Regions from separate parts of the Priestia sp. 40 genome, predicted to be linked through region 3. Evidence: riboswitches for the same ligand, from Rfam matches in the RefSeq annotation. Region 3 holds a riboswitch; each other region holds the start of a gene.
The links. Region 3 has a riboswitch for S-adenosylmethionine ahead of ACO1DI_RS09320 (phosphoadenylyl-sulfate reductase). Riboswitches for the same ligand answer to the same signal wherever they lie in the genome.
Positions count from the first base shown of each region.

Region 1: another riboswitch for S-adenosylmethionine. It lies ahead of ACO1DI_RS24860 (hypothetical protein); the one in region 3 lies ahead of ACO1DI_RS09320 (phosphoadenylyl-sulfate reductase).
Region 2: another riboswitch for S-adenosylmethionine. It lies ahead of ACO1DI_RS24595 (Na+/H+ antiporter NhaC family protein); the one in region 3 lies ahead of ACO1DI_RS09320 (phosphoadenylyl-sulfate reductase).
Region 4: another riboswitch for S-adenosylmethionine. It lies ahead of ACO1DI_RS22275 (5-methyltetrahydropteroyltriglutamate--homocysteine S-methyltransferase); the one in region 3 lies ahead of ACO1DI_RS09320 (phosphoadenylyl-sulfate reductase).

Region 1 is NZ_JBMPZA010000025.1:19,413-26,757, forward strand. It holds gene ACO1DI_RS24850 (VOC family protein) at 1-182, shown strand, start outside; gene ACO1DI_RS24855 (M20/M25/M40 family metallo-hydrolase) at 201-1,814, opposite strand; gene ACO1DI_RS24860 (hypothetical protein) at 2,286-2,528, opposite strand; SAM riboswitch class I at 2,596-2,697, opposite strand; gene ACO1DI_RS24865 (amidohydrolase) at 2,761-3,915, opposite strand; gene ACO1DI_RS24870 (GNAT family N-acetyltransferase) at 3,963-4,469, opposite strand; gene ACO1DI_RS24875 (methyl-accepting chemotaxis protein) at 4,676-5,920, opposite strand; gene ACO1DI_RS24880 (M48 family metallopeptidase) at 6,182-6,934, shown strand; gene ACO1DI_RS24885 (LapA family protein) at 7,215-7,345, shown strand, end outside.
Region 2 is NZ_JBMPZA010000024.1:26,623-33,967, forward strand. It holds gene ACO1DI_RS24570 (spore germination protein) at 1-563, shown strand, start outside; gene ACO1DI_RS24575 (Ger(x)C family spore germination protein) at 547-1,761, shown strand; gene ACO1DI_RS24580 (YtoQ family protein) at 1,917-2,357, opposite strand; gene ACO1DI_RS24585 (ABC transporter ATP-binding protein) at 2,528-3,439, shown strand; gene ACO1DI_RS24590 (ABC transporter permease) at 3,432-4,199, shown strand; SAM riboswitch class I at 4,301-4,407, shown strand; gene ACO1DI_RS24595 (Na+/H+ antiporter NhaC family protein) at 4,493-5,803, shown strand; gene ACO1DI_RS24600 (hypothetical protein) at 6,079-6,207, opposite strand; gene ACO1DI_RS24605 (LacI family DNA-binding transcriptional regulator) at 6,332-7,291, shown strand.
Region 3 is NZ_JBMPZA010000005.1:1,582,103-1,589,447, forward strand. It holds gene sat (sulfate adenylyltransferase) at 1-1,151, opposite strand, end outside; gene ACO1DI_RS09315 (inorganic phosphate transporter) at 1,204-2,283, opposite strand; gene ACO1DI_RS09320 (phosphoadenylyl-sulfate reductase) at 2,303-3,016, opposite strand; SAM riboswitch class I at 3,271-3,373, opposite strand; gene cdaS (sporulation-specific diadenylate cyclase CdaS) at 3,687-4,313, shown strand; gene ACO1DI_RS09330 (VOC family protein) at 4,411-4,794, shown strand; gene ACO1DI_RS09335 (potassium channel family protein) at 4,862-5,650, shown strand; gene ACO1DI_RS09340 (YugN-like family protein) at 5,660-6,064, opposite strand; gene ACO1DI_RS09345 (glucose-6-phosphate isomerase) at 6,165-7,345, opposite strand, start outside.
Region 4 is NZ_JBMPZA010000020.1:55,031-62,375, forward strand. It holds gene ACO1DI_RS22265 (STAS domain-containing protein) at 1-721, shown strand, start outside; gene ACO1DI_RS22270 (hypothetical protein) at 921-1,253, shown strand; SAM riboswitch class I at 1,752-1,852, shown strand; gene ACO1DI_RS22275 (5-methyltetrahydropteroyltriglutamate--homocysteine S-methyltransferase) at 1,934-3,061, shown strand; gene ACO1DI_RS22280 (alpha/beta-type small acid-soluble spore protein) at 3,197-3,406, opposite strand; gene ACO1DI_RS22285 (Rpn family recombination-promoting nuclease/putative transposase) at 3,631-4,497, opposite strand; gene ACO1DI_RS22290 (LysE family transporter) at 5,241-5,879, opposite strand; gene ACO1DI_RS22295 (DUF3243 domain-containing protein) at 6,104-6,421, shown strand; gene ACO1DI_RS22300 (PAS domain-containing protein) at 6,730-7,345, shown strand, end outside.

The DNA of each region.
Region 1 (7,345 bases), on a different contig from region 3:
ATGCACGTTGTCAAAAACTATATATCAATGGAGGAAACCTTATTTTTTGCAGCGGAACACAAGGTGTTGTCCATGATACATTAAAAAAAGTTGGAGAGCGTCCATTTTTGGTTGAATTGGATCACGCTCTAACACCGCAACAATTTACCGTACAAGGAGCTTCTTTTAAATTCAACAAATAAACATCCGCGGGCGGATGTTTATTTCTGTGCTTCTTTTATAGCTTGATAAATGAAATGAGGCAAAATTTCAAAGGAATACTGAACGTCTAATCTTTCGGTCCATTGATGGGCATCTCTTCCCAGCGGTCCAATATTCAGCACCGGCATCTTCAGCTCCTCTAGCTCTTCTAGCGGGATATGATACCCTTTATTCCATAGCGGCATATTGGCTACTAACGTGTTAAATGTATGAAGCGGATGCTGCAGGCTGGCATAGCTTAAATCCGAAATTCCACCAAAATAACTTTGTTCAACTAGCTCCACTTGGAATTTCTCTTTAGCAGTTGCCTGTACGTTTGACAAAATCCCTTGTACAAAGGGATCATCATGTGAACAAACGGCCGGGTAAAAAGGCGGCGTAAAAAATAAGACCATCATCGGAGCTGCTTCTTTACATAAACCAGCTAAAGAGTTTACTAATTTAATGGTTTTATTTCTGTCATCATCCTCTTGTGCCAAAAGTGCTGCTTCCATTTCTTGCACATATTTTTCACCGTGCTGTTTGACTGCATGAGTATAAAGTTCTTCATACGTCCATACGTTCACGTCAAGAGATGAACCCTCCATTCCCGCAGCGTACTGCCTAGCGGCTTTATTATAATGTTTGTTCACATTCAAAGCCGCTTTGTCAGCCGATTTCAACAGCAGATCTGTTACTTCTTTAAGAGAGCGGTTTAACATAAATAAATTAAATAATACAACGGCAGAGTGAGGAACTTGAACGGAATACTCTTCTTTTAAATCTTTTTGTACCAGCACCGTAGGAGGTGGACTCGTTTCATCTCTTACTTTTTCGCAAAAATCAACGTTTAATTCTATTTCTTTTGTTAAATAAGAAGCTAGTAAATTAGCATTTAAACCAGCTAGCGGTTCCCCTACATGAGTTTCTTTTCCATAACACAAAAAGCTTGGCATGATCTTCCCAATCGATCCTGAGTACACATAGTTCGTTTGATCACCAGGATAGCGGCTGAACACTGGTTCTGCATTTAGCATGAGAGAAAAATCCAGCTGATGTTTGCGGGCAAGTTCTAAAAGAACAGGGACTGCTTTTCTCATCCCAAGCGAATTTACTTCTTCATCCGGTACCGACAGCAGCAGGATGTTTCCGTCAAACTCTCCGTTGCATGCTCGTTCAACCATACTGATGTGAAGGGCAATGCCTGCTTTCATGTCCATCGTTCCTCGGCCAAAAAGCCAGTCTCCTTTTATCATATCTTTTTGTACGTGCGCGGGAACTTGTTCCATGTGGCTATAAAAAGTACTCGTTAATGTATCAGCGTGAAAAGCATCCTTTTTCCACTGTCCATAATCTTGTACATCCACTACATCGTAATGACTTACTAGTACAACTGTTTTGTTCGTATTTTTCCCTTGAACAAAAGCTGTGACAATCGACCGCCCGTCTCCTGTTGAATGAAGCTCGACTTGCTCGTTTTTTTGAAAGTAAGGCAGCTTCAATAAATACGACGCTATCGATTCAGCCATTTCCACTTCTGCCATCGTTCCTGTCACGCTAGGTATAGAAACCAATTCGCTTACAAGTTTTTTTAACTGTTCTTTTGTTTGATACAAAGATGTTTTGTTCGACATACCCTTCATCTCTTTCCTTTTTCTAAATTTTCTATCAAACAAAACCATTCGTCAATCCCTTTGACAGAGACCCTTTCAATCTCTCCCTATGTATCATAGTATGGCGCTGCCTTTACGCACATGATAAAAAAAAGAGTGCGCGGCTAGGGATAGCACCGCACACTCTTTTTTTTACTTTGCGTCATCTTCTAAAAAGTCTAGGATACGATCAATAAGCTGTTCACTTCCTGCATCGTTTCCGTGTTCAAGAGACATTTCCATTTCAATGCTCCTTTCATAAAATATTCTTGTTTTATAACATACCACAATTCATTTCGAATGTAACCTTCAATTTGTGTAAAAATTTCGACAATTTATGATTAATTTTAAAAGCTAGTGAGTATTGATTATACCCACCAGATTCTTTGCTTGTCAAAAACCATGCTTTCTATTTAAAAACACTAAAAAAATAGAGGCGCGAGCAAACTTCTTCTATAAAAGACAGCCTACTCGCTCAAGCTTGGAACAGCATGATGAATAAATTTCTAGTTCATTTGCTTTTTGTACATCTTTAATATCTATGCCTACAGCATATGTACGAACATGGTTTTCGACCACAATTTCATAAAATGTTTCTAATTCACGATAAGCTACTTGATAATGCTTTCCTAATAATTTCACTGCTTCCTTTAATGCTTTCTCTCCTGTATATGCTGCAACTGCTGTATGACTCATAAAACCCTCTCCTTTTAGAAAAATAAAAAAACTCATTTTGCTTTGATGCAAAATGAGTTTTTCACCCGTTTTATCACCCAAAGCACATGCTTTGCTGGTAGGAGCACCTTACATTCGTAGGTTGCTGTGGAGTCAAAGAGCCAGATCTCTCGTCCACTCGTGATAACTTTTTTAATTTAAAATTTATTTTATCAAACAATTCCATCCGCGTAAATAGAAAAATGAAAATATTTTAATTTTTTGGGTAATGGAATGAATTCAAAAAATGAAAGCTTAGATTAGCAAAATAAGAAGCTGCTACAAGTAATGCCTCTTCATTTAATGAAAAAGAAGGATGATGCCATTCATATTCTCCAGCTGTACCCATCCATACAAAAAATCCTGGTACATGCTGCTGATATACGGCAAAATCTTCTCCTCCAGGCGATTGTTCAGCTGCTACGACTTGATAACTAATATCCTCTGCGGCTTTAATAGCCAGTTTTTCCAGCCTATCATCATTGTTTACTACAGGAAGATACGGATACCATTTAACGTCTACTGAAGCCCCGAAAGCTGCGCCAATCCCTTCAGCAGTTCGTTTCATAAGAGCCGGTATTTTTTCTCTCGCTTCTTCTTGAAAGGTACGCACCGTTCCTTCAAGCGTTACTTTGTCAGGAATGACGTTCCACGAGCTCCCTCCATGGATTTGAGTTATGCTGACAACAACATTTTGAAATGGGCTGAGATTACGGCTGACAATGGTTTGTAAACTAGTAACAATTTGACCAGCAGCAGCAATCGGATCTATTGTTTTTTCAGGAATACCCGCGTGACCTCCTACTCCTTTGACGTCAATTTCAAAACGATCAACACTTGCCATTAAAGGTCCTGGTTTGATACCAATGGTTCCTACAGGAAGATCCGGTTTGTTATGCATCCCAAAGATCGCTTCCACTCCTTCGAGCACACCTTTTTCAACTAGCATTTTTGCCCCAGAAGCCGTTTCTTCGGCAGGCTGAAAGATAAATCGAACCGTACCGCAAAGCTCCTGCTGACGCTCTTTAAGAAGGATGGCTGCTCCGATTATAGAAGCCGTATGAAAATCATGTCCGCATGCGTGCATAACACCGTTCACTTCAGATGCAAATGGCAGATTGGTTTTTTCTTCAATTGGCAACGCATCAATATCAGCTCGAATAGCGATAGTAGGTCCCGGCTTTCCTCCCACAATTTCTGCTACTGCTCCTACGTCTAAATGGAACGCATCCGCTATAGAAATATCAAAGTGCTTTAACCACTTTTTAATACGTTTAGTTGTTTCATATTCTTTCATTGAAAGCTCTGGAAACCGGTGCAGCTCACGGCGTATGTCTATTAGCTTATTTAGTAGTAATTGATCTGTCATATTTATCACTCTTTCACATGTCTTAATTTGGAGCACTTCTCTATCTTTTACGACAAAGAGTGTATCTCATTGAGTTTTTTATAAAGAAATATGGTCGTATAACCTTCTGCAAGGTGCTTTTCTTTAGCTTGAACATATCCTTTTCGTTCATACATCTCAACTAACCAAGGATGTTCTTTTGCTGTTCCTAAAGACACACCTGGTGATTTAAACGTATTTTTTATTACCTCTTCCTCTACTAGATGCAGCAGCTTAGACCCAACTCCTTTCCTGGCAAACGACGGGTCTACTGCAAACCACCAAAGATGCGGAACAGCAAACGGACCTGGATGTTCTCCCCAAGGCATTCGTATAGATACAGTAGCAGCGATTCTTTTCTCTTCTTCGTACACATAGCAAAGGTTTTGAGAAATATTTTTCTTAACGAGGGCAAGATCAGCAGTAGCTGCTAAGAAAGGAATGCCTAGCTCTCGAATAGGCTTGTATGCTTGTAGAGTTAAGTTCAATAAGTTATCTGCATCGTCATTTGTTGCCAAACGGAATTCATTTTTCATCTCTTCGTCTCCTTATGCAGTGCTTAAATATTTCATTTAACTTATAAGTTTACTAAGAATTAAAAAAGACAGACTGCCGCCTTGCGTACTCACTATACAACTGCTTTTATAACGTGTCAATTCTATTTATTGTTTTCTATAAAAAGTATAAATAAAACAAATACGCGCAGTTTTCTGCGCGTATTTGTTACATATCAAGACAAATGTTAGGACTCGCTCACCGTAGCTTTTAAGTTAGCTGCCAACAGCACAAGTTCTTCTATAGATGCTAATTCCTCTTGTGAAGCCGCAGCTACTTCTTCAGCATAAGCAGCTGCTTGTTTAGCTACCTCCGAAAGGGCCATGACAGACTCCATTACTTTGAATGAATACCCATCAATCTCTCCTGTTGCCTTTGTCATTTTGTTCATTTGTTCTTGAGCAGCAAAGACATCTTCCATGATTATGGAAAACTGTTCAGTTACATCTTCGACAGTGGAAATACCGAGCGTAACTTCTTCCGTATTCACTTCCATGTTTTGATAAGCCTGCTTTGCCTGCGCTTCAATTTCTTTTAACAGATGACTGATTTGTATAGCGGACGTTTTAGATTCTTCCGCTAGCTTACGTACTTCCCCTGCTACTACAGCAAAACCTTTTCCATGTTCTCCAGCCCTTGCAGCTTCAATAGCAGCATTAAGTGCAAGAAGATTTGTTTGTTCAGCAATTCTTGTAATCGTGTCAATAATTCGTCCAATCTCTGTAGAACGATCTTCGAGCCCCTTCACTTCACTGGTCGATATCTTAACAGATTCATAGATTTTATTCATTTGATTCGTCACCTCTTTCACCGCAACATTTCCGGTAGAAGCATGTTCAGAGGCTCTGTTCATCGATTTTTGTACCTTTGAAGAATGATTAGTCATTTTCTGAAGCAGCTTTGCCATATCCACCATAGCTTGCTCGGTTTCAACCACACTTAGCAACTGCTTATCAGAACCCGCAGCAATTTCTTGAATAGACATCGTAACTTCTGTCACAGCTGTTTTTGTTTCCTCCATGCTTGCAAGCAATTGCTCTGAAGAATGACTGACCGTGCTCTTTGTTTTACTTATTTTCTGACGCAACATTCTCATGTGAGTCATCATTTCATTAAATGAAGATATGAGTGTACTAATCTCATTTTTCCCTTTCAAAGGAACAACATCTACAGATAAATCACCGTTTGAAATCCCTTTCATTGTTTTTGACAAATTTTCAACCGCAATTATGTAGCGACGTATGATAAAATAGAACACGGTAGTTGTAAAAGAAACAAACAGAAATGTAATCACTAGCGTAATCGAAGCTGCTTGCTCTTGTTTCACAATAAGATAATAATTTGTTACTTCAATTACAGTAGATGTTATGGCCACCATGGCTGCAATCATACATAGCATTTTCATGCGTAAACTTTGAAAAGCTTTTTTCATTTTTTCATCCCCTATACAATCTAAAGACATAGAATGTCTAATCTATATTAGTAGTATCGGCATATTTTTATATTTTTTTGTAAAAACTAAAGAAGAATTGAAACAATTATTATTGGCGCTTTTCCACTAAATATTGGAATTCATATCATTCTGCAAAGCGCTGCAACAGCAGTTGATAACTGTCTGATTATTCTTTCATTTGACCAAACTCTACCTTTGCTTATAAAATGAAGATTTGTAGAAAGGAGTACGAAAAATTTTATGTATACGTATCAAACAGGCAATCAAACAATTGACTACAAAATTGAAGTCGTTCCAAATAGAACCGATATCACGGTGCAAATTTGTGACAAAGAAGGGGTAAAAGTTATTATCCCGAGAGGTCTTAATGAAAACAATGTGCGTTCAATCATCGCACGCAAAGCAACATGGATTTTAAAACAACTAAACGGTTCACAACCAGCTGAGGAAAAGCCATCTGCTCCAAAAAAAGAAGCAGTAAAAAAAGAAACAGCTAAAAAAGAGGCTCCTAAAGCAGCAGCTTCTGCAGCTAAAACTGGTTCTTTTGAAGAAGGAGACAAATTCCCTTACCTAGGACGTCAATACCGCTTAAACATCGTTCGTGGAGATGTAGCAAAGGCTGAAATGACATTCCGTGCAAAATTCATTGCTACAGTACCTGAAAGCTGGAACGAGCAGCAAACAAATGAAGGTATTGGACAACTATTAACAGAATGGTACCAAGGCCGCGCAGGTGAAAAATTCCAAGAAGCTTTGAAATCTGTTAAAAAAGCAGCAGACAATGCTCCTGAATCTGTTAAGTGGGACGAGTTAGGTGAAGAATACGCTACGACTCAAGATAATACAATTGTATTAAACTGGCGTTTGCTAACAGCTCCTCTTGCAACAATTGAATATGTCATTGCTTCTCAATTTACAAATGCAGATGAGTTATTTGAAGATGCAGCTGAACGCAAACAGTGGTTAAGCGATAACACCCTAAACGCATTTTAAGTTTATACATAAAAAAAGCACGCGGCGAACGCGTGCTTTTTTTATGACAATGAAGTATTATATCCACTCCCTCCCCTCAGAAATTCCACTCTACCAGGTCTTTGGACATGTCAAAGTTTCTACACCAATCGATATATTGTCTTTTAAAAGAAAGATATATATAATCAAGAAAATGTTTGATTTTGTTTAAATGTGGATACGTATACCTATAAGCAAGATGGCAAACACTTAAGGTAAGCAGTTTTGCTATAAAAGTTGTAAAAGAAAGGAAGTGCAGCTTATGAAAGGACAGAGCTTTTTTATTTTAGGACTTATATTTGCTCTTATCATTGCTGTTTTAGCTGTAATTAACAACGATCCGGTACAATTTAACTATGTATTTGGTTCACAAAAATGGCCTCTTATTTTAAT
Region 2 (7,345 bases), on a different contig from region 3:
CAGGTATCACGCCGGTGCTAAAAGGGATAAGGACAACAGCTCTTGCATTTACTGGGCCTGAATTCATGCTGTTAATATTGGCATTTATGAAAGAACCAAACAAAGCAGTAAAAGCTGTATTAGTTGGTACTGCAATTCCTTTGTTTCTTTATGTTATTACCGTCGTGATGGTTATCGGAGCGTTCTCAGTGGATGGAGTGGCTACGAGAACATGGCCTACGCTTGATTTGATAAGAAGTTATGAATTCACTGGGTTAATCTTTGAACGCTTTGATTCCTTATTGCTGGTGGTATGGATCATGCAAATGTTTACTTCTTTTAATGTTAACCACTACGCTGCTTCATTAGGACTGTCTCAGCTTTTTAAAAAAAATATCCATCCATTTATGTATGGTGTACTTCCAGTTATTTATCTCATTTCCATGATCCCTCGAAATATCAATGATGTATTTAAATTAGGAGATATGGTTGGCAACGCTGCCCTGATTTTATTTGGCTTTTTACCGGTGCTGCTTCTTGTTATTTCAAAAATAAAGGGGAGAAAGTATGAGACGAGCCTCTAATCATGTACAGTTCTTCTTATCGGTTTTGCTTTCTGTGTTTTTGCTCTTTTCTATGGCGGGCTGTTGGAGTAGTCATGAAATTGAAGAACGAAGTTTAGGAGTAGGTGTGGCTCTTGATAAAGCTAAAAAATCCATGACCGAAAAAGGATTCGATGAACAAGAAGAAGAGTATCCCAAAAAGAACTTGATTACGACAACCTACCAACTGATCACCCCGCAAGTGGCAAGTTCAACAACTGTCCAAGGAGGCTCTCAGCAGAAGGCTTACGTGAATATGGCTGAAACGGGAGATTCTATTCACCAAATGGCACGTGAATTATCATTGAGAAGAGAGACTTCCATTGCCAGCCAGCATCTAAAAGTAATTATTATTGGCGAGGCTCTTGCACGAACATATAGCTTAGGAAAATTAGTGAATGAGTTTCTTCGTGATAATGAGATTAGACCAAGCTGTCTTGTACTTATTAGTAAAGGGAGAGCTAGCAATGGGCTAGAATCGAAGACAGCAGGAGAGATCCCAGCATTTCGTTTGGTTGGAATGGTGGAAAATGCGTATCGAACGACAAGAATTTTACCTCCTACGTCGCTCATTAAATTAGAGAGCAACATTCAATCAGGGACTAGTTTTTTATTGCAAAATGTATTATCAGCAAATGGGGAAATCAAATTTGCTGGTGCGGCCGTTATTAAAGGGAAAACAAATAAAATGATTGGTTTTTTAAATGAAGAAGAGGTAGATGGTCTAACTTGGATCACAGGAAAAGGGAAAGGCGGGCTAGTAAAAAGCTTTGATAAAAAGACCGGTCAGATGATTGTATATGAAATAGAATCTATGAAAAGTCGTATTGAACCTCATGTGAAAGGAAATAACATCTCCTTCAATGTGCATATTGAATCAGAAGGAAGGCTATCTGAAAATTGGGTAGCCTCAGGAGATCCTTTGAAAAATCAATTTTTACAGAAGGTGCAAAAAAACTCAGAAAAAAAAGTGGAGCACCTAGTAAGAACCACGGTAGAAAAAATACAAAAAGAATATAAAGTCGATGTGGCCGGGTTCGGAAATCAATTGAGAATTAAAAGGCCCAGAGTATGGATGAGAGTTAAAGATAATTGGGATCAAACGTTTAGTGAAGTTCCAATTAACTATGATGTGAAATTAATGATTAAAGATTATGGAACGTCAGGATCACAAAAATGAGTAGTTAAGTACAATTTTGCTTGTTTTGATGCTGAAAATGAAAGAAACTCAAAGGAATAATCTTAGAGCTTTCTAAAAAAAATATTTCCCCCTAGTAAGGAACTTGAGGGATAAATAACAAATAAGAGCTGTCCAGAACCGACAGCTCTTATTTGTTATTCAAAAATATAAGCCAATGCTTGAAGAGCTTGTTCTGGCGTTTCGACTACAACTTGCGCTTTGTTTGATAGTTCTTTAAGCGGGTGATGCAATTTTTCTGGGCGAACCAAAATTAGCGGTTTATCTAATGCAATGGCTGTTGCCGCATCCATTGCGCTGTTCCACTGCTTGTATTTTTCGCCAAATAAAGCAATAACCACATCAGATTTTTTAAGGAGCACCTGCGTGCGTAAATTATTAATTTGAGAAGCAGCTTCATCTTTTAAGACAGCGTTAGGCTGTTTTCCTAAAATTTCTTCTCCAATGTTGTCGGAGCGGTCATGGTCTGTCATCGGACCGACAAAGGTAAGGGGAAGGTTTAATTGTTCCGCTTGGTTTTTAATTTCGTCTCGCCAGTTATCGTGAATTTGCCCGGCAAGGTATACGGTTAAGTTCATTATGTAGAAGTCCTCCTCTAACTAAAGTTTGTTTTATTTTATCAAATGTAAGCGGATAATACGAATGATTTGAATGAGCTACTTTTCCAAAAATAAGGTTATAGTAGACAAATAGTTAAAAAAGAGAAACAATAGAAGGCGTATTGCTAATTAAAGAAAGGATGTACATGATGACAGAAACAGTGCTACAAGTAGATCATGTCAGTAAAGTAATTGGGAAGAAAACCATTTTGCATGATGTATCCTTATCGGTTGAGCGCGGTGAGATTTTCGGGTTGCTTGGTCCGAATGGCTCTGGAAAGACAACGCTAATTCGTACCGTCGTAGGACTCATTAAAGAAACAGAGGGAACGATTACCGTTAACGGCTTTCCTTTAAAGGAACAGTTTACATCAGCTATGAAATCAATTGGAGCGATTATTGAAAACCCTGAGTTCTATGATTATCTGACGGGCTATCAAAATTTAAAACACTTTGCTAATATGCATGAAGGCATCACATTAGAACGCTTGGATGAAGTCATTGCGCTAGTAAAACTTGAAAACAGCATTCATGCAAAAGTGAAGACGTATTCTCTTGGGATGAGACAGCGTTTAGGAGTAGCTCAAGCTATTTTACATAAACCTGCATTGCTTTTACTAGACGAGCCAACAAACGGTCTAGACCCAGCGGGAATGAGAGAATTTCGTACATATTTACAAACGCTTTGCAGGGAAGAAGGAATTTCAATTTTAATCGCGAGCCACTTATTAAAAGAGGTAGAAGCACTATGTGACCGCGTTGGTATTATTCAAAACGGCGAGTTAAAAGCTATTCAAGATCTATCTCCAAATCGTCAAGATCAAGGGATGTATGTAGAATTTGAAGTATCTGACGCGCAAAAAGCAGCGGATCTTTTATCTCAAGAATTCCAAGTAACAATAAAATCCGATAGTATTGACGTAGTGATTATGAAAGAACAAATTCCAGCTGTGAATAAAAAATTAGTGGACAGCGATATTTTAGTCTACCGAATTACCCCTGTGTATGAGACGCTTGAAGATTCGTTTATGTCCGTTACGGAAGGAGAGCACCATGCTTAAGCTAATTCAAAATGAACACATGAAATGGTTTCACAAAAGAAGTACAAAAATCACGTTTATTACAATCGGCATTTTAACTCTTTGTATGGCTCTTTTAATGAAAAAAGTAGCAAACAGTGCAGGAACAGAAGACAACATTTTGAACTTCCTGTCATTTAGTTCAGGTATGCTGATTCTCGTTCAATTTTTCGCGCTTGCTGTTGGAGGGTCAATGGTTGCAAAAGAGTTTGAAGCAGGTACCATTAAGCTTCTTTTAATTCGTCCAGCTAGACGCTCAACGATTTTAACGTCCAAGTACATAACGCTCATTTTAATTAGCTTGTATTACTTACTGAGCTATTTACTTTTTTCGTTTGTATGGGGAGCATTGTTCTTTGGATTTACCAGTCTAGAAGGAGATGCACAGCTGCTTAAAAACATTACGCTTACGTATGACAGTGCGTATATGGAAACGTTTATGATGATGACGTTCGCATTCATGCTGTCGTCTTTATTTAGAAACAGTGCGCTTGCTTCAAGTCTAGCTATTGTCGTAAGTATCGGGGCGAAAGCAGTAACTGGGATAGTATCACAGTTTGGTTTATGGTGGGGGAAATTTTTACTGTTCGCCAACACAAACTTTGTGCAGTATATGGACGGAATGAAGACGATGTTTGACGGCATGACAATTCCATTTTCAATCTTCATCTTAGTTGCACACTTTGTCTTCTTCATGGGCGTAGCTTGGGTGGCGTTTTTAAAACGAGACGTAGCTAATTGATGTGGGAATTTTCACACTATATATTTTTCTAAAATAGCATTTGACAATTAAATAAAAAGAGATTACAGTAGTGAAAGACTATTTTTAAAACAACTACAAACTTCTTATCAAGAGAGACGGAGGGACTGGCCCTATGATGTCTCGGCAACTGGCTGTACGCAGTGCGGTGCCAAATCCAGCAGACGATGTTTCGTTTGGAAGATGAGAAGGGTAATCTTATGATACAAATAAGAGACCTCTTCTTATCAATAAGAAGAGGTCTTTTTTTATTACGTAAACAAGAGGTGTTAAGAATGGAACAACAAAAAGGAAACGGCTGGGCGCTGTTACCGCTGGGCGTCTTTTTAGTCCTGTTTGTCGGATCAGGAATCATAACGGGAGATTTTTATAAGCTGCCTGTATTAGTAGCCATTATCATTGCAGCCATTGTGGCGCTGGCTATGAACCGCAAAGATTCACTTAATGTAAAAGTGGAACGATTTGCTAAAGGAGCAGGGCATCCTGATATCATTATTATGGTACTTATTTTTATTTTAGCAGGTGCTTTTTCTCAAGTCGCTAAAGGCATGGGAGCTGTCGATTCAACGGTAAACTTAGCTCTGTCTGTTCTTCCGCAAAGCTTAGTGGTAGTCGGAATCTTTGTTATTGGCGCATTCATTTCAATTTCGATGGGAACGTCAATGGGAACAATCGCTGCATTAGGGCCTATCGCTGTAGGAATCAGTGAGCAGGCGCATGTATCCATTACATTGGCAATTGCTGCCGTTGTTGGTGGTGCAATGTTTGGAGATAATTTATCCGTAATCTCTGATACGACCATTGCAGCAGTTCGTACGCAAAAAACAAATATGTCAGATAAATTAAAAGTAAACTTTTTTATCGTACTTCCTGCAGCGATTGTTACGGTAGTTTTATTACTTGTAATGACGCTAGGCAATACATCATCAGTAGAAATTAAAGATTTTAGCTGGTTTAAAATCTTGCCTTATGTCGGCGTACTAGTTGCTGCCATATTTGGTGCAAACGTATTAAGCATTTTAACCGGAGGAATTGTATTAGCCGGCGTGATTGGATTAGCTGACGGAAGCTACACGCTTTCTTCTCTTGCTAAAACTGTGACAGAAGGTATTGGCGGAATGTCGGAATTAATTATTTTATCTCTTTTAATTGGCGGAATGGTTGAACTCATTCGCTATAACGGCGGTATTCAGTTCTTATTGAACTTATTAACACGACGCATTCAAACAAAAAAAGGCGGAGAATTCAGTATCGCTGGATTGGTAAGTTTAACTAATTTAGCCACGGCTAATAACACGATTTCAATTATTACAGCAGGTCCGTTAGCGAAAGAAATCTCTGATAAGTATTCAATTGATAATCGTAAATCAGCCAGTCTGCTCGACTTGTTTTCATGCAGCGTTCAAGGGCTTATCCCTTACGGTGCACAAATGCTTCTAGCAGCAGGATTTGCTAAAGTTTCACCGATTGAGATTATTCCATTTACATTCTATCCAATGTTAACAGCGGTTTGCGGTATCATTGCGATTGTAATTGGCTTTCCACGTTTAAATAAAAAATCAAAATCATCTAAAGAGGCTGCTTAATCTAAAGAGGCTGGAACGAAAGTATTTTAGATGAAGTGAAAAACGAACCATTGATCAAGATGTTTGATTAGTGGTTCGTTTTTTTTTGTTGTGTTAAACGCAGGTTTCATGTGTGTAGGTCCTTCTAGCAGTTGATTAGAGGGCAAGGCGAAGACTCCCGCGGACAGCAAAGTCTTGCACGGAAATCAACTGGAGTGTCACAAGCGGTTCAGCTCATGTATACTAGTTGTTCGTCTTGAGATTGGATTCATTTCGTTATGTCTCAACCTCTTTTTTTACTGCTTGAAAAAATCAGTCGGTTTTTCTTCACCTAATTCCTTCCAAATCGTCTCATTTTGTTTAAGTGCATAAGCCGCTCCTCCGATTTCAATTCCGCATAATAAAATAAATAATAAAATACCCATGACATGACCTCCTTGTATAAATGAATAAAAAGATGATTGTAACGGGTTTAGCTTATTGCTGCTTCACTTTATAATGAGAATAAAGTATGAAACGCGTTTCAGCGCAAGAGAAAAAGGTGAAAACATGACAAATATCCGAGATATCGCAAAAAAAGCTGGTGTATCTGTTTCGACCGTGTCACGGGTGTTAAATAATCATCCGTATGTAAAAGAAGAAAAGCGCCGACTGGTGGAAGAAGTGATTCAAGAACTTAATTACGAACAAAATATTAATGCCGTTCACTTATCAAAAGGGAAAACAAATATGATTGCCGTCGTACTGCCTTTTATTAATCATCCGTATTTTAGTCTGCTTTTAGAAGGGGTGGCATCTCAAGCGTTAGAAAAGCAGTATCAGCTTGTTATTTGTCAGACGAACTATGATGTAAAAAAAGAAGAACAAGCGCTTCATATGCTAAAAACAAAGCAAGTTGATGGAGTGATTATTTGTTCTAGAGCAAGCAGCTGGAGCGCGATTGAATATTATCAGCAGTACGGGCCGATAGCCGTGTGCGAAAACGTACAAAATCATTCTATTCGCTCCGTATACGTTGATCATTATGCAGCTTTTAAGCATGCGCTCCTGTATTTAAAAGAAAAAGGATATAAGGATATTGGCTACTGTATTGGAAGAATGACGGGTACAAATAGTCAGCAGCGGCAGCAAGCATACAAAGAATATGTAGAAAGAATAAATCAGTCTTATCATCCGGAATGGGTTTTTCAAGGCTGTTTGAACGTGACAGATGGTGAAAAAGTGGTGGAAAAACTAGTGCAGATGAAAAATCGGCCTCAGGCGCTTTTAGTAACAAACGATCAAGTCGCTATTGGTATAAAAGCTCAGTGCGAACAAGCTGGTATGTCAGTTCCAGGCGATTTAGCTATCATTGGTTTTGATAATCATCCGCTTTCTTCTTATTTACAAATCACAACGATCGAACTTCCTCTTAAAGAAATGGGCGAAACGCTTTTTAAACTAGTCGGGAGCAAGGATCCTCAAAAAATTGAGCTTCCTTTTCGGTTTATTGAGCGTAAAAGCGTATAAATTCTTGATGACGTTATGAGGTGTTTTTACCGGATAAAATGAGCAAAAGCGGAC
Region 3 (7,345 bases):
TATTTTGAAGATACTTTTTGTTTTGCTAATCCTTTAATTAACACTTCAATTACTTCTTTACGGCTGAATGTGCTTGGTGGCACTTCTCCGTTTCGAAGCATTTCACGTACCTTTGTTCCAGATAGAATCATATGATCTTCCTTGCTGTGAGGGCACGTTTTCGTTGATGCCATCGCTTCACACTTCTTGCAGTAGAAGCTGTGTTCAAAGAATAAAGGTGTAATTCCTAATTCATCTGCTGTAAAGTTACTGAAGATTTTTTGTGCATCATATGTTCCGTAGTAGTCACCAACACCAGCGTGATCACGACCTACAATGAAATGCGTGCATCCAAAGTTTTTTCGAACCATTGCATGAAAAATCGCTTCTCTAGGTCCAGCATAACGCATCGCAGCAGGGAAAACTGCTAAAGCTACACGATCGCTAGGATAATAGTTCTCTAAAAGTACTTCATAACTTTCCATACGGATATCTGCTGGGATATCATCTGACTTTGTTTCTCCTACAAGAGGATTTAAGAACAGGCCGTCTACAATTTCTAATGCCGTTTTTTGAATATATTCGTGCGCACGGTGAACAGGGTTACGAGTTTGGAATCCAACAACCGTTTTCCAACCGCGTTCTTCAAATGCTGCTCTTGTTTCAGTTGGATCTAGGTAATATTTTTCAAAACGCGTTTTAGGTGTACGTTCTACAAGTACGATTGGACCTGCTACATATACATTTGGGCGTTCCATCATTTTCTTCACACCAGGGTGGGCAAGTTCTGCTGTGCGGTACACATTTTCCGCTTCTTTTTCTTTATTTGGCGTATATACCTCAGAAACTTCTAGAACACCATATGTCACACCGCTTTGAACTAGTTTTACTTTGTCGCCAATGTTTAATTCTTTAGCTTGCTCTTCTGTTACGGGAAGAGTAATAGGAATACTCCATACAGTTCCATCTGCTAGACGCATATTTTCAACAACTGATTGATAATCTTTTTCTCCTAAAAACCCTGTAATTGGGCTGTAAGCACCAATTCCAATTAGTTCTAAATCACTTAGAGCCATGTTGTCTACTTCAATTTCTTTTGTTAGTGAAGTGTAGTCATATGTTGGTTGATATAAATTAATTAATTCTCCACCGTGTGCTTGAATTGTTGTCATTTTGTAAAATCCTCCTTAAGTAATTAACACAATATAATAAAAAGCAATTGAATCACGCAGTCATTTTTTCTTTTTCCGACTGCAAGCTTGCTCTTTTTCTTCTAGTCGTTCTAGCTAAGCTTAGAACACCTGCTGTGGCAATGCAGCCACTAGCTAGCACCACAAATGAATATAAGTCGCTTTCAAGTACTAATTTCACAAGAACATATGAGATTACGAGTGAAAATACAGGGGATACCACCCAAACCTTTAACATTTGAATGACCACTTCGCGCTGTTCTTTCGTAAATCCCGTTTTCGCTGCGCCTATCCCAATAATAGAAGACGTAGTGACCTGTGTAAGCGGTACTGGCAAACCAAACAGTGAAGCTGCTGTAACAAGAGAAGCACCAGTACCTGAAATAATGCAGCCTTCCCCTACAGAATAGCGAGTAATTTTTTTTCCGTTTGTTTCAATAACTCGGCCTCCTAGTAAAAGAGCTCCGAGTGCCACCGCCAATCCTCCTGCTATGACACCCGTTGTAGCATCCATTAACCCAGCTCCTACTAGAGGACCGACAGCATTTGCCACATTATTCATTCCAGCTGAGAAGGCTTCAAAGAATCCCGTCGCTATAACTAAAATCGTTAAAACTCTTTTCCACTTTCCCTCTGCTTCTTTTTTATGCGCTCTGCGTTTTATCACTTTCCCAATCAAAAAAGCAATGACAAATGAAACTAGCGGAACAATAATCCAAAAAGACATGACAATTAAAAGTTTTTCTACATACAGAGATTGATAAGCTACTCCTACTCCAACAACTGAGCCAACTGTTACTTCACTTGTTGATAGAGGGATACCAATCAAATTCGCGAAAAAGAGTGACAGCGTTGCAGCAGCCAGAATGATAATAACTAATTCTACTGACAGCAGTTTTTCAGGTATGATACCTGAACTGATGGTTTTTACCACCTCACCGCCTCCGGTAACAGCTCCGAGCACAATTCCTACAGCACAGATGAACAGGGCCACTCTTCGCTTTTTAATTGCACCGGAGCCGTATGAAACGCCCATAGCAGCTGCTGCACCGCTTGCCCCAATATTCATTGCAAAAAAAAGCGCAATGATAAAGGCAACATATAAAAGCATCATTTATTCAGCTCTTTCGTATTTAAGATTCGTGTAATCCGCACTCAACTTTTTGTGTACCCGCCCATCTTCCTGAACGTAAATCGTCTACATTATAGGCAGGTGCGGTACAGGGCTCACAGCCGATACTTGGGTAGCCTTGATCATGAAGTTTGTTGTACGGCAAATCATGCTTATACACATAGCGCCAAATTTCTTTCCATGACCAATGAATTAACGGACAAACTTTCACCTTCTTGAATTTCTCATCTTTATTAAAATAATTCGTGTTGGCACGAGACTCAGACTGCTCGCGTCTCAAACCGGAAATCCACGCATCATAAGGAGCAAGGGATTCTCTTAGCGGAATGATTTTTCGAATTTGACAGCATAAGTTAGGCTGACTCTTCCAAAGCTCATCTCCATGTTTTTCAGCTTGTTCTGCAAGAGTTAAATCCGGCTTTTTCATATGAATACGTAAATCAGGGAAGCGTTCTTTAATTGCATCAATCACTTCATATGTTTCTTTAAAATGAACGCCTGTATCTAAAAAGACAATTTCAGCGTCTTTTTTCACTTTTGAAATTAAATCAATTAACACGATTCCTTCGATCCCAAAGCTTGACGCATAAATAATTGAATCTCCGTAGGTATCATACGCCCACCGCAATGCTGAAAGGGCTCCTTTTGTTTCATCTTTACTGTCGAACTCTGGAAATGTATCGCTCCAGTTTTCGTACGTATATAAGTCTGCCATTTTCTCCACTCCAATTCTTAGTTATCCGCGTTATCCAATAAAAAAAGACGGTTTTACCCACTAGAATTGGATAAAACCGCCTCTAGTGTGTCTAGTCAGCGAAACTATTTAATTCTTACTTTGCTTCGGCGTGTTCAAAAATTTGTTTTAAGTCGGGGTTTACAGTCATTGGTTTCCCTTCTCAAATTATCGCTTGCGCTATATCAAAATAAAAAGTCTTCCGTATTGAAAGACTGGGTAGGCAATAAATTTTCACCTTATCTTTCAAAATGATACACACTTTGCTGGAATTAGCACCTTGCTAAGCAGGTTGCCGGGGTTCAGCGGGCCAGATCCCTCCACCACTCTTGATAAGCATTTTTTAAAAATTTTAGCATATTTAGAATATTTGTCAACATTAAAAATCATATATCCGATAAGAAAACTATACTTTAAATTCACAGAAATATCTATACTTTTATTTAAAACAACATATGTAAATTTAACCCAAATGTGAACATATCAGTTTATAAAACGCTTTCTTTTTTCTCCAACTTTTGATGTTCTCTTGCTAAATAAAACGCAAAATCTCTCTATAAAATTAATAGCGGATTTATAAGCTTTACGGATAATTCACCCACATTAGCACACATTACAGATAACACTGACTGACAGATAGGAGCTATATAAGATGGAGAGACAACCCTTTCAATTAGACGATACAATTAAAAATAATGTACGAACATATTTACAGCAGATTTCAACTGAAGCCTCTAATTTAATTAAACATTTAGACACGAGTGATCATTGTATCCTATGTGATTTTGAGGAGATGAGAAGGTTATTTCAAGATGTTCAAGCTACGGCCGCCTCTTATTACTTGCGTCATTACTTATCGCCTTATACATTTGAATATGCTGCTCTGTCCTTAGCTATTCATAACCTCTCTGAGAAACGTCACGGCGCTTTAATTGTCATTGAACGGGAACAAAATGTAGATCCTCTTATTCAAAAAGGAATGCCTATTCAAGCTCCTGTCAGCGCTACGCTAGTTGAGACGCTGTTCTATCCAGGAACACCCTTACATGACGGAGCTGTCCTAATTAGAAATAATCAGCTTATTTCGGCTGCTAATGTTTTACCTCTCTCGTCTATTATTTCAACGAACAAAAAATTGGGAACACGTCACCGTGCAGCCATTGGAATGTCAGAAAAATCGGATGCATTAATTTTAGTTGTATCTGAAGAAACAGGCAAAATTTCGTTTGCGCTTGATGGAAGCCTCTACCCTATTCACTCCAGCAAAAATATGATTTAAGAGCCCTTTCCTGATAAGCAGCCCTATCTTGACTTCTATATCCTTTCTCTTTAATATATTTCATAGTTTTTACATACTATAGATACGGGTGATGCATATGGCAATTTTAAAATTTGAACATGTAGGCGTTCAAGTAAAGGATATAGAAAAATCTATTGAGTTCTATACACAAAAGGTGGGATTAGAGCTCATCGAAACACTACCACATACCGATCCGTCTTTGAAGCTAGCTTTTCTAGGTTTAGAAGGCAATGTAATCGTAGAGTTAATTCAAGGGTATAACTCAAGCTTACCTAATGAAGGTAAAGTTCATCATTTTGCGCTGGCAGTAGATGGAATTGAAGAGGAGTTTGAGCGTTTAAAATCAGCAGGCGTTTCATTTGTGGAAGAAAACATTGTAACTTTGCCAAATGGAGCAAGATACTTATTTTTCTATGGTCCAGACAAAGAATGGATTGAATATTACGAAGTAAAAAGATAAAGATATCTTATACCTTCAGTGAAAAATGGTCATACTGTGGCTATGACTAATCACTGGAGGTATTTTTATGATGGAATGGCTATTATTTCGACTTTTTCGTCGTTCTATTTTAGTGCGGCTTCTTTTTATTATCGGCTGCCTTGTTTTACTTTTCGGCATGCTTATACATTTCCTAGAGCCGCAAACGTTTGGGAATGTGTTTGAAGGAATTTGGTGGGTTATTATTACAATCTCTACTATAGGGTACGGTGATTTTGCTCCCACCACTACGATTGGAAGGTTAGCTGCAATTATTTTAGTCCTCATTGGAACGGGATTTATTACTACTTATTTTGTCACGCTTTCTAAAATTGCTGTTTCCGCCGAGAGCGCTTATCTGGAAGGAAATTTAAAGTTTTATGGAAAAGATCACTTCATCGTTGTGGGGTGGAATGAGCGCGCCAAACTCGTGTTAGAGTCTTATCGCGACGCATTTCATAAAGAAGACATTGTTCTTATCGACGACTCTTTGACTAAAAACCCCATGATCTGTGATCGCGTTCATTTTATTAAAGGAAGTCCCTCTCACTATGAGGTATTAGAACTTGCTAATGCTCGGTACGCAAAAAAAGTGCTGATTACTGCGGATCAGCATAAGACAGAAGAATATGCAGACATGAATACTATTGTTACGCTAGTCGCTCTGCAAGGACTGAACCCTTCTATTTACAGCATCGTTGAACTGTTAACAAAAAAGCATATTCAAAATGCGCAAAATTTGGGGGTAAATGAAATGATTAAAACAAACGAGTTGATTAGTCAGGTCATGTACGAACATATTTTTGTAAAAAAATTAGAGAGTTTAAGAAAAGAATAGTCCCTTCAATTACCGAAGCAGCGCCTCTTCTGCCTCTCTAATTAGCTCTTCTCCTAAGCTGATATACTTTTCTGGAAATGAAGCGTCTGCGTCTTGGGGTTCTGCAAACTGATTAAATGAAGCACCCACGTTTCCATTGTGAACATTGTCATCTAGGCCAATTTGATACTTATGTGAAAGTAAAAATGGCGTACCAATCTGTACGGTTGTTCCTTTAGAATCCAGTTCTCCATTCGTAGCTGTAAACGGGATACGTAAAAACTGATAGCCGACTTCATCGTTCATCTTATAGTCGAATGAACCATGATCATAATCCCAATTTCCTCCAATGTTATACCCAAGCGGCTTAAGCGTTTTTTCTAATTCATAAAGCTTGAATAATGTGCCGTCTAATCTTGAAGATAATTCAATCATCTTATCCCTCCTCTGTTTTAACATGTCCTTTTTCCAGCTTTTTATCCTTTATCTCAAAAGCAAAAAAGTTCACCTTCTAACAAGAAGGTGAACTTTTTATTTATTTCAAACGCTTTTCTAATTCTGCTTTTTTCTCTTCAAAACCAGGTTTTCCAAGAAGAGCAAACATATTTACTTTATATGCTTCTACTCCAGGCTGATCGAACGGATTTACTCCTAGTAAATAGCCGCTGATTGCGCATGCTTTTTCGAAGAAGTATACAACATATCCAAACGTATACTCATCTAACGCCGGAATGTTTACAACTAAGTTTGGAACGCCTCCGTCTGTGTGAGCAAGCATTGTACCTTGGAACGCTTTTTTATTTACAAAGTCAACTGTTTCCCCAGCTAAGTAATTTAGTCCATCTAAGTCCGCTGCATCTTCTTCAATTGTTAGCTCATGACGAGAATCTTGAACTTGTACAATTGTTTCAAAAATATCACGACGACCTTCTTGTACATATTGACCTAAAGAATGAAGATCCGTTGAGAAGTTAGCAGATGAAGGGTAAATACCTTTTTGGTCTTTTCCTTCACTTTCACCAAATAACTGTTTCCACCACTCAGCAAAGTATTGAAGAGCTGGCTCATAGTTAATCAGCATTTCAATTGTTTTTCCTTTATTATAAAGAACATTACGAGCTACAGCATATTGATAAGCTGCGTTTTCTTCTAGCTCTGATGATGAAAATGCTTCTTGAGCATCAGCTGCCCCTTTCATCATTTGTTCGATATCAAGACCTGCAGCGGCAATTGGCAATAAGCCAACTGCTGTTAATACTGAATAACGGCCGCCTACATCATCTGGAATAACAAATGTTTCATAGCCTTCTTCGTCCGCTAATGTTTTTAATGCGCCGCGCGCTTTATCTGTTGTTGCATAAATACGCTTGCGTGCTTCTTCTTTGCCGTATTTCTCTTCTAATAATTTACGGAAGATACGGAAAGCAATCGCCGGTTCTGTTGTTGTACCAGATTTTGAAATAACATTAATAGAGAAATCTTTATCCTGTAAAACATCCATTAAGTCTTTCATGTATGTTGAGCTGATGTTGTTACCAGCAAAAATAACTTGCGGAGTTTTACGCTGTTCTTTTGATAATGTGTTATAGAATGAATGCTGAAGCATTTCAATAGCAGCACGAGCACCTAAGTAAGATCCTCCAATACCAATAACAATTAATACATCTGAATCAGATTTAATTTTTTCTGCACTTTTTTGAATGCGTGCAAATTCTT
Region 4 (7,345 bases), on a different contig from region 3:
TTCTCCAGAGGTAACTGAATACCTTCGAGAACAAAATCACTATTTTACCCGTACAATAGTGAAGGTCCTAAAGGATGGATCTTTTAAAAATCTTAGTGGTTGGGCCCAAGAGATTGCAACCAAACGAGCTCGCTTAGGGAATCCTCTTTACCTGAGTATCCGTCATTTCAAAAAGTTTCGTGCTATTTTTCTTAACAAGGTTGAAGCATTTATAAGCCTCCAACAGTCTAGTATTACACAACAAGATATTATTCTATGGAACAGAACCTTAAACGAAGCCTTTGACCGGATGATTGAACTCTTTACCATGTATTATGGACAAGTAGCAGAGGCGCAAGTATATGCTCAAAAAAAGCTAATTTCAGAACTGAGTACACCAATCATTAGTATTTCAGATACAGTTGGTGTTCTTCCTATAATTGGTCAGATCGATGACTATAAGAGCAATGACTTTGCGGGAAAAATTATGATGCAGGCAAAAGACCTTGAATTGTCTTGCCTAATCATTGATCTATCAGGTGTACCTTCCATTGATACAATGATGACCAATGAATTGTTTCAAGTCGTAAACATGTTAGAATTGCTAGGAATTGATACAACGATTACAGGTATCCGTCCAGAAATTGCTTTAACAGCCGTTCAATTGGGTATAGACTTCAGTAAAATAAGAACCTATGGAAAACTAAAGGACGCAGTAAGTGACCTTTTGCATATAAGGTAAAAGAATTATAGCAGCAGGAAGACTACCAATGGAAGGTAGTCTTCTTATTGTTGGATAGAAATAAAGACGGAATAGCTAGTAACTAAGCATCAATTGAAATTAGTAATTTAACTTATCAAAAGAAGGGTTTATTTTATTGTTATTGAATCTGTACAAGACGTTTTATCTCAAATCTTAATTCCAGAGAGGGGAAATGACAATGGCCATTGGAAGAGAACGAGCTGCAAGGAGTATTTTGGGTCAATCAGGATTGAGGAATAGGAATCCAGAAAACGCTATGCTTGATGAAAAAGATAAAAAATCTCGTACCTCAGATTTTGAAAAAGTTCCCACTCCTCGTCAGGGGTCTACTCGAACAGCAAGGATGGCAGAAGAATATAGGGCTGAATATAAAAGGGTAAAAAGAAGAGAGCAATTTTTGCAAGATACAATAGATTTATTAAACGATTGTAATAACAAGCAATCTGTTGAAGAGTTAAAGGAATTAATTAATTTAGCAAAAGAACGATTAACTATGTATAAAGGCAAATAGAAATTATTTCTTTTTTTATCAATGAAGTGCTGTAATATGAATACGTTCACATTCACATTGATGTGAGTGCATTTTTGCTAGGAGAGAGCAGCCAGTATATGATGGTTGCTCTTTTCGTATTTGTAAGAAGATGTGACTATATGAAAGATTGGTTTAGCGTATTCGCTCTAAGAAATGAATCAAAGAGAGAAATTAGAAGTGAGGAATAGCGCTCCTTGCAAAGTGCAATGAAGAGGCTAGGTATAATGGAGTCAGATATTTTTTTAATACAATTGGTGAAGATAAATAACAATTAGGTAATGGAGCCAAATTCTTTAAATACTATGTAGCTATTGCGATAAGCTTTCCTGTCCAACCCAAAAACAAAGAAGAACCCTTACTGTAGTAGGTAATGAGGAAGTAATGAGATAAGAGATGTGCTATTTCTGATTTTCCAATTTTTTGTTGACAAGCTAAGAAAACAAGTGTAATATTTCTTCTAGTTAAATAAATTGAATATTCTTATCTCGAGAGGTGGAGGGACTGGCCCTAGGAAGCCTCGGCAACAGACTGTTAAAGTACTGTGCCAATTCCAGTAGCAATTTGCTTGAAGATAAGAAGAGAACCCATAACGATTATTAACCTCTTCTTATTTTTAAGAAGAGGTTTTTTATTTTAAAAAGAAAGAAGGAAACAAACTCATGACAAAGACACTAGTGAAGGCTCCATTTAAAGCTGATCACGTAGGCAGCTTTTTACGCACAACTCCCCTTAAAGAAGCAAGAAAAGCGTATGCAAATGGTACAATTAATGAAGCCGATCTAAAATCTGTAGAGGATAAAGAAATTGAAAAGCTTGTCCAGAAGCAAATTGAAGTAGGTCTTAAATCTATCACGGACGGTGAATTTAGACGTTCTTGGTGGCATTTGGACTTCTTATCAGGCTTAGAAGGTGTAGAGCAGTTTGAGACAGAATATATCAGCCAATTCAAGGGTGCAAAAACCAAAAATAACGCGATTAAGGTAGTAGGTAAAGTAGACTTCAATCATCATTATATGGTAGAACATTTCACGTTTTTAAAAGAAGCTGTCGAACGCCATGGTGATGGAAGCCAAGTCGCTAAATTCTCACTTCCAAGCCCAAACATGTTATTTACTCGAATTCAAGAAGATACATATTACAATGGAAACAGAGATCAATTTTATCATGATACTGTGGCTGCTTATCAGAAAGCGATTCAAGCCTTTTACGACGCAGGCTGCCGTTATCTACAATTAGACGATACTTCGTGGATTGATTTTGTTTCTGAAGAACGAATCAATGCGGTTGTTGAGAAGCTGGGTATGGATGTAAAAGACATTATTAATACTCGAGTAAGTTGTTTAAATGATGCTATTTCTAAAAAGCCTGAAGATATGCTCATTACTATGCATATTTGCCGTGGAAACTTTAGATCTACTTATATCACAAGTGGTGGCTATGATACTATATCCGATGCAATCTTTGCTAACTTACATGTAGATGGGCTTTTTCTTGAATATGATGATAACCGTTCAGGAGATTTTGAACCATTAAAAAGCTTTACAGGTAACAATCAAACTGTTGTTTTAGGGTTAGTAACATCTAAATTTCCTACACTAGAAGATACTGAGGTTATTAAGCAAAGAATTCAAGAAGCAAGTCAGTATGTTCCTCTAGCTAACTTGTCATTGAGTCCGCAATGTGGCTTTGCAAGTACAGAAGAAGGAAATGTATTAACAGAAGAGGAACAGTGGAATAAAATTAGTCACATAATTAAAATTGCTCAAGATGTCTGGGGAGCCAACTAAAAAGTGAGAATCGCTTTTTAATTTTACATAAGTAGCATTCTAGATGTGTTGAAATACTATAAATGGGCGGATCTTATAACCGAAAAAAGGAAGAATGAAGTTCATTCTTCCTTCAGCCATTATTATAAAGTTCTATTAGAAACGTCCGCCGCCAAGTTGTTGCTCAGCCATTTGTACAAGACGCTTAGTGATTTCACCACCTACTGATCCGTTTGCACGTGCAGTTGTGTCAGCACCAAGGTTTACACCAAATTCGCTCGCAATTTCATACTTCATTTGATCGATTGCTTGTTCAGCACCATATACTAATAACTCGTTGTTGTTACTGCTTTTGTTGTTTGCCATGTTGTGTCACCTCCTTGTTTCTTTTAAAGTTCCTATCTTAAAAGAAGTACATACATAGTAAATAATGGATGTATTATTTTCTTACGTGCTTCCTATACTATTTTTTAGAAACAAATGACACTGTAAAAAGTGGTATTAGATGTTTCATTTCCTTGTAATGAAAATCAATATTTGCCATGTTCGAAAAAAGAGCCGTACCTTTTAAGTACGGCTCTTTTTTCTATTTATTGATGACGAAGATTTTCGATTTCTTCTACAGAAAGACCTGTCAATTTACTGATTATATTACTCGCTATACCTTCTTGAATCATTCCAATGGCCATTAACTTTATAGCTTCTTCTTTTCCTTTCCTTTCAGCTCTTTTCAAAGCTGATTTCTCATCTAATAATGCTTTTCTTCGGGCTTCATAAGCTAATAATACTTCTGGATCTTGGCTTACGCGTTCCCACTCATCTATCGCTTTTTTTAGCACGTGATCTTCTTGCATTGCAATCTCCTCCAATACTTGAGTGATTTCTTCATCTTCCGATGCTTCAAGCAATAATAACCATCGTACAAGTTGATCTTCTCGTGGATCTACCTCTCTGTTACGCCATTTAATCAATAACTTAGGTAGTTCCATAAAATGAATTTCTATCATATCCGTTAAGAGTAATTTTTGTTCACGTTCGTATAACTGGAAGGTGGAATGATAATGATTAATATGAGATAAATAACGGAAATTTACAATATTGATGGTGATGGTTTTACAAAGCTCTCCGTAGTCCATACCTTCTTTCATTTGACTGCTATACATCTTGGACCAATAATAGAGGGTTCGCTTTTCCATGTCATGTTTGTTATTAAGCTGAATCTCAATATTAACGCGGCTTCCATCTTCTAATTGTGCGTGTACGTCCAGAATGGAACGTTTATCTTCTTGGTTTTCTTTATTAAAATGCGGATCTAACAGCTGAACCGTTTGAATCTTCTTTTCGTCTGGAAAACGAAGCGCAGCATTTAAAAAGGCAGCTAGAATGGATTCATTTCCATGGGTGCCAAATAATGATTTAAATGCAAAGTCAACACGTAAATCTAATCGTTTTGTCATAATGCCCTCCGTCGTATTTATGGTTATTACCAATAGTATATCATGACTAGATTTCTTCTTCCTATAGTACACTTTGTACCCGCAGATATGTACGCTAAAAAAAACTCAGTTAACCTTTCTCTTGCCCCAAGGTTTTATATAAGAAATAATGACTAAAAAAGCCAGAAGGATAAAGCTTATTGAAATACCCCAAAATAGCATTCTTCGACTCTGAAAATAAAGAGGGTTTTGGAAAGGATGTAAATCACTAGAAAGAATTTTGGGGAATAAATTATATACGACATTACCCGTAATTGATGACCCCAGGAGAATTGCAAGCATGTTACCTATCCATTTTGTCAGAACCCAATAATATTTTGTTAGGCCTCCCCAGTGAGTACGCAGAGCTAACCATATCCCTGTGAGTAAAGAGGCTAATGCGCCAGGTATCGTTAGATAATGGTCAAAATAACTAATAAATAGTATTCCCACGTATATCTGCGATTGATCAGAAAAGAAAGTCATTGAACTTGTTACTAAGAGTTGTCCAAAAATGCCGCCAAAATAAATAATTACAGATAGAACGTGTATAATGAGCCACCATTGCTTACTTCTACGTGTTAGTCTCTTTCGTAACTTCTTAGAAATAAACACGCATAATAAAGTTAGAAGGACAAGTGTTACTAGTAATGTAACAGCAAAAATAAACAGTTTTTGGTCACCTCTCAATTTTCTCCTTTACGATATAGATGAGTATCTTTGAATTAGGCAAAATGAAAAATTAGTTTAAAGAAGTGAAAAATAAAACGCACTCCATATAAAATTAAGACAAGCCCAGCTACAACTGAAATAATTCGTAAGAATTTATCAGTAAGAAGATCGCGGCCAAAGTGGACAGTAAAAGCAACATTTAGATTCCAAAGGATAATCCCTACTAGAATAAATAAACTGTAGAGAAAAGAAAGAGAAGAGGACACTTTCTGTGTCAGTTCTTGCAAGGTAGCTCCGTACACCCCAAACCAAAATACAATGTTTAAAGGGTTTAATAAAGCCATCAAAAAGCCAATACAAAATGTTCGATGCCATGAAGACAGTGTTGTTTTCATATCATCTTTCTTTAAGGAAGTCTTCCTAGATAAACTACTTAGTCCCAACTTAATAAGAAAAAACCCGCCTAACATATATGTAGATACAACTATAAACTGATGTTCAAATAAATGCTCAGCACCTAAATAGATGACAACGAGAAAAAGTAAATCTCCTGTAACGCCTCCTAAACCAATAAGCCAGGATGCCCAGAATCCACCCACGATCCCTCGTTTAATCATCTCAATTTTAATCGGCCCTATAGGTGCCGCAAGACTGATTCCTAATACCACCAGATGAATAATTAATAGTGTCATTTTATCACCTCAGCTCTATAGCCTGTCTTTTCACAATATATGAGGACACCTTTTCATTTAGTCTATTTTTACTGCAAATGCATACGAGAGTAATAAGTATCGCGAGATTAAAAGCAATAAATTTTGCTAGAGCACATTCAAATGGCATTAAATGTTTACACACTTGCTATTGGGGGATTTACCTTATAAGAACAATATTATTTAATTGGAAGGAGCATACAAAGATGAATAACAATACGGGGACTGTTGAAAATAAAGTGGAAAATAAATTAAATGAGATGAGTCAAGAAAAGAAAGACCATATTCTTTCTAGCTTTAACGAATTTAAAACATACTTAGGAGATAAAGTAACAAAAGGTGAAAAATTGGGATTGAATGACGAACAACTGGCTCTAGCAGCTAAAAAAATAGCTGATTATTTAGCCACACATGAAGAACCACAAAACGAAGAGCAATATTTACTACATGAGCTGTGGAAAGTTGGAAATGAAGAGGAGCAACATAACCTATCTCATATGCTTGTGAAGATGGTCAAAGAGTAATTATACTTACATGTTGAAAGTTAAAGCTATATGATTCATCTAGTAAAGGAGGAATGACATATTCATTCTTCCTTTTTTATTTGGCCATTACTTTTTGTTTGTAAGATAAAAACCTTAAAAAGGGAGTAGGAGTAACGGGTGTAGTACAAGGTAGATTTTACACGCCCTCATAATAGGTGACGATTATCTTGCAAATGTCTTCCTGTAAACTAGGAGCTCCAAAATTAGGTGTGTGTACACTTAAAATGGTATATTATTTGTTTACTGCTATACTTTACATCATAAATAAAGAAAATATAGGAGTGAATGTGTCGGTGTTATATAGGGATCATATAAATGAACCACAATTTATTCAGAAAGCCCTTGATTATACACGTGCTGGTCTGATTATAACCGATCCATCTTTGCCCGATAACCCCATTATCTATACTAATAAGGGATTCTTAGACTTAACGGGATACGAGCGAGAAGAAGTTCTAGGAAATAACTGTCGGTTTTTACAAGGTAAACAAACGAATCCTACTACGATTAAAGAAATGAGACAAGCAATTGCTGCACGTTCAGCTATCACCGTTCAAATTTTAAATTATACGAAAGACGGGCGTCCTTTTTGGAATGAATTATATATTGACCCTTTATGGATGGAAGATAAATTATATTTTGTAGGTGTCCAAAAGGATATAACAGAAAAAGTAAAACAAGGAAACCTCATTATCGATTATCATGAACAGATGACACAGATGTCTACCCCTATTGTTCCGGTCAAGGATGGCGTTTCAATTTTACCGATTATAGGTGTGTTAAATGAGCAACGTTATGATATGCTGATGGAAAAAGTACCGACGTATATTGAAGAATCAAAAGATGACTACTTTATTGTTGATTTTTCTGGATTACTAGAAATTGATACCTATACTGTTTCGT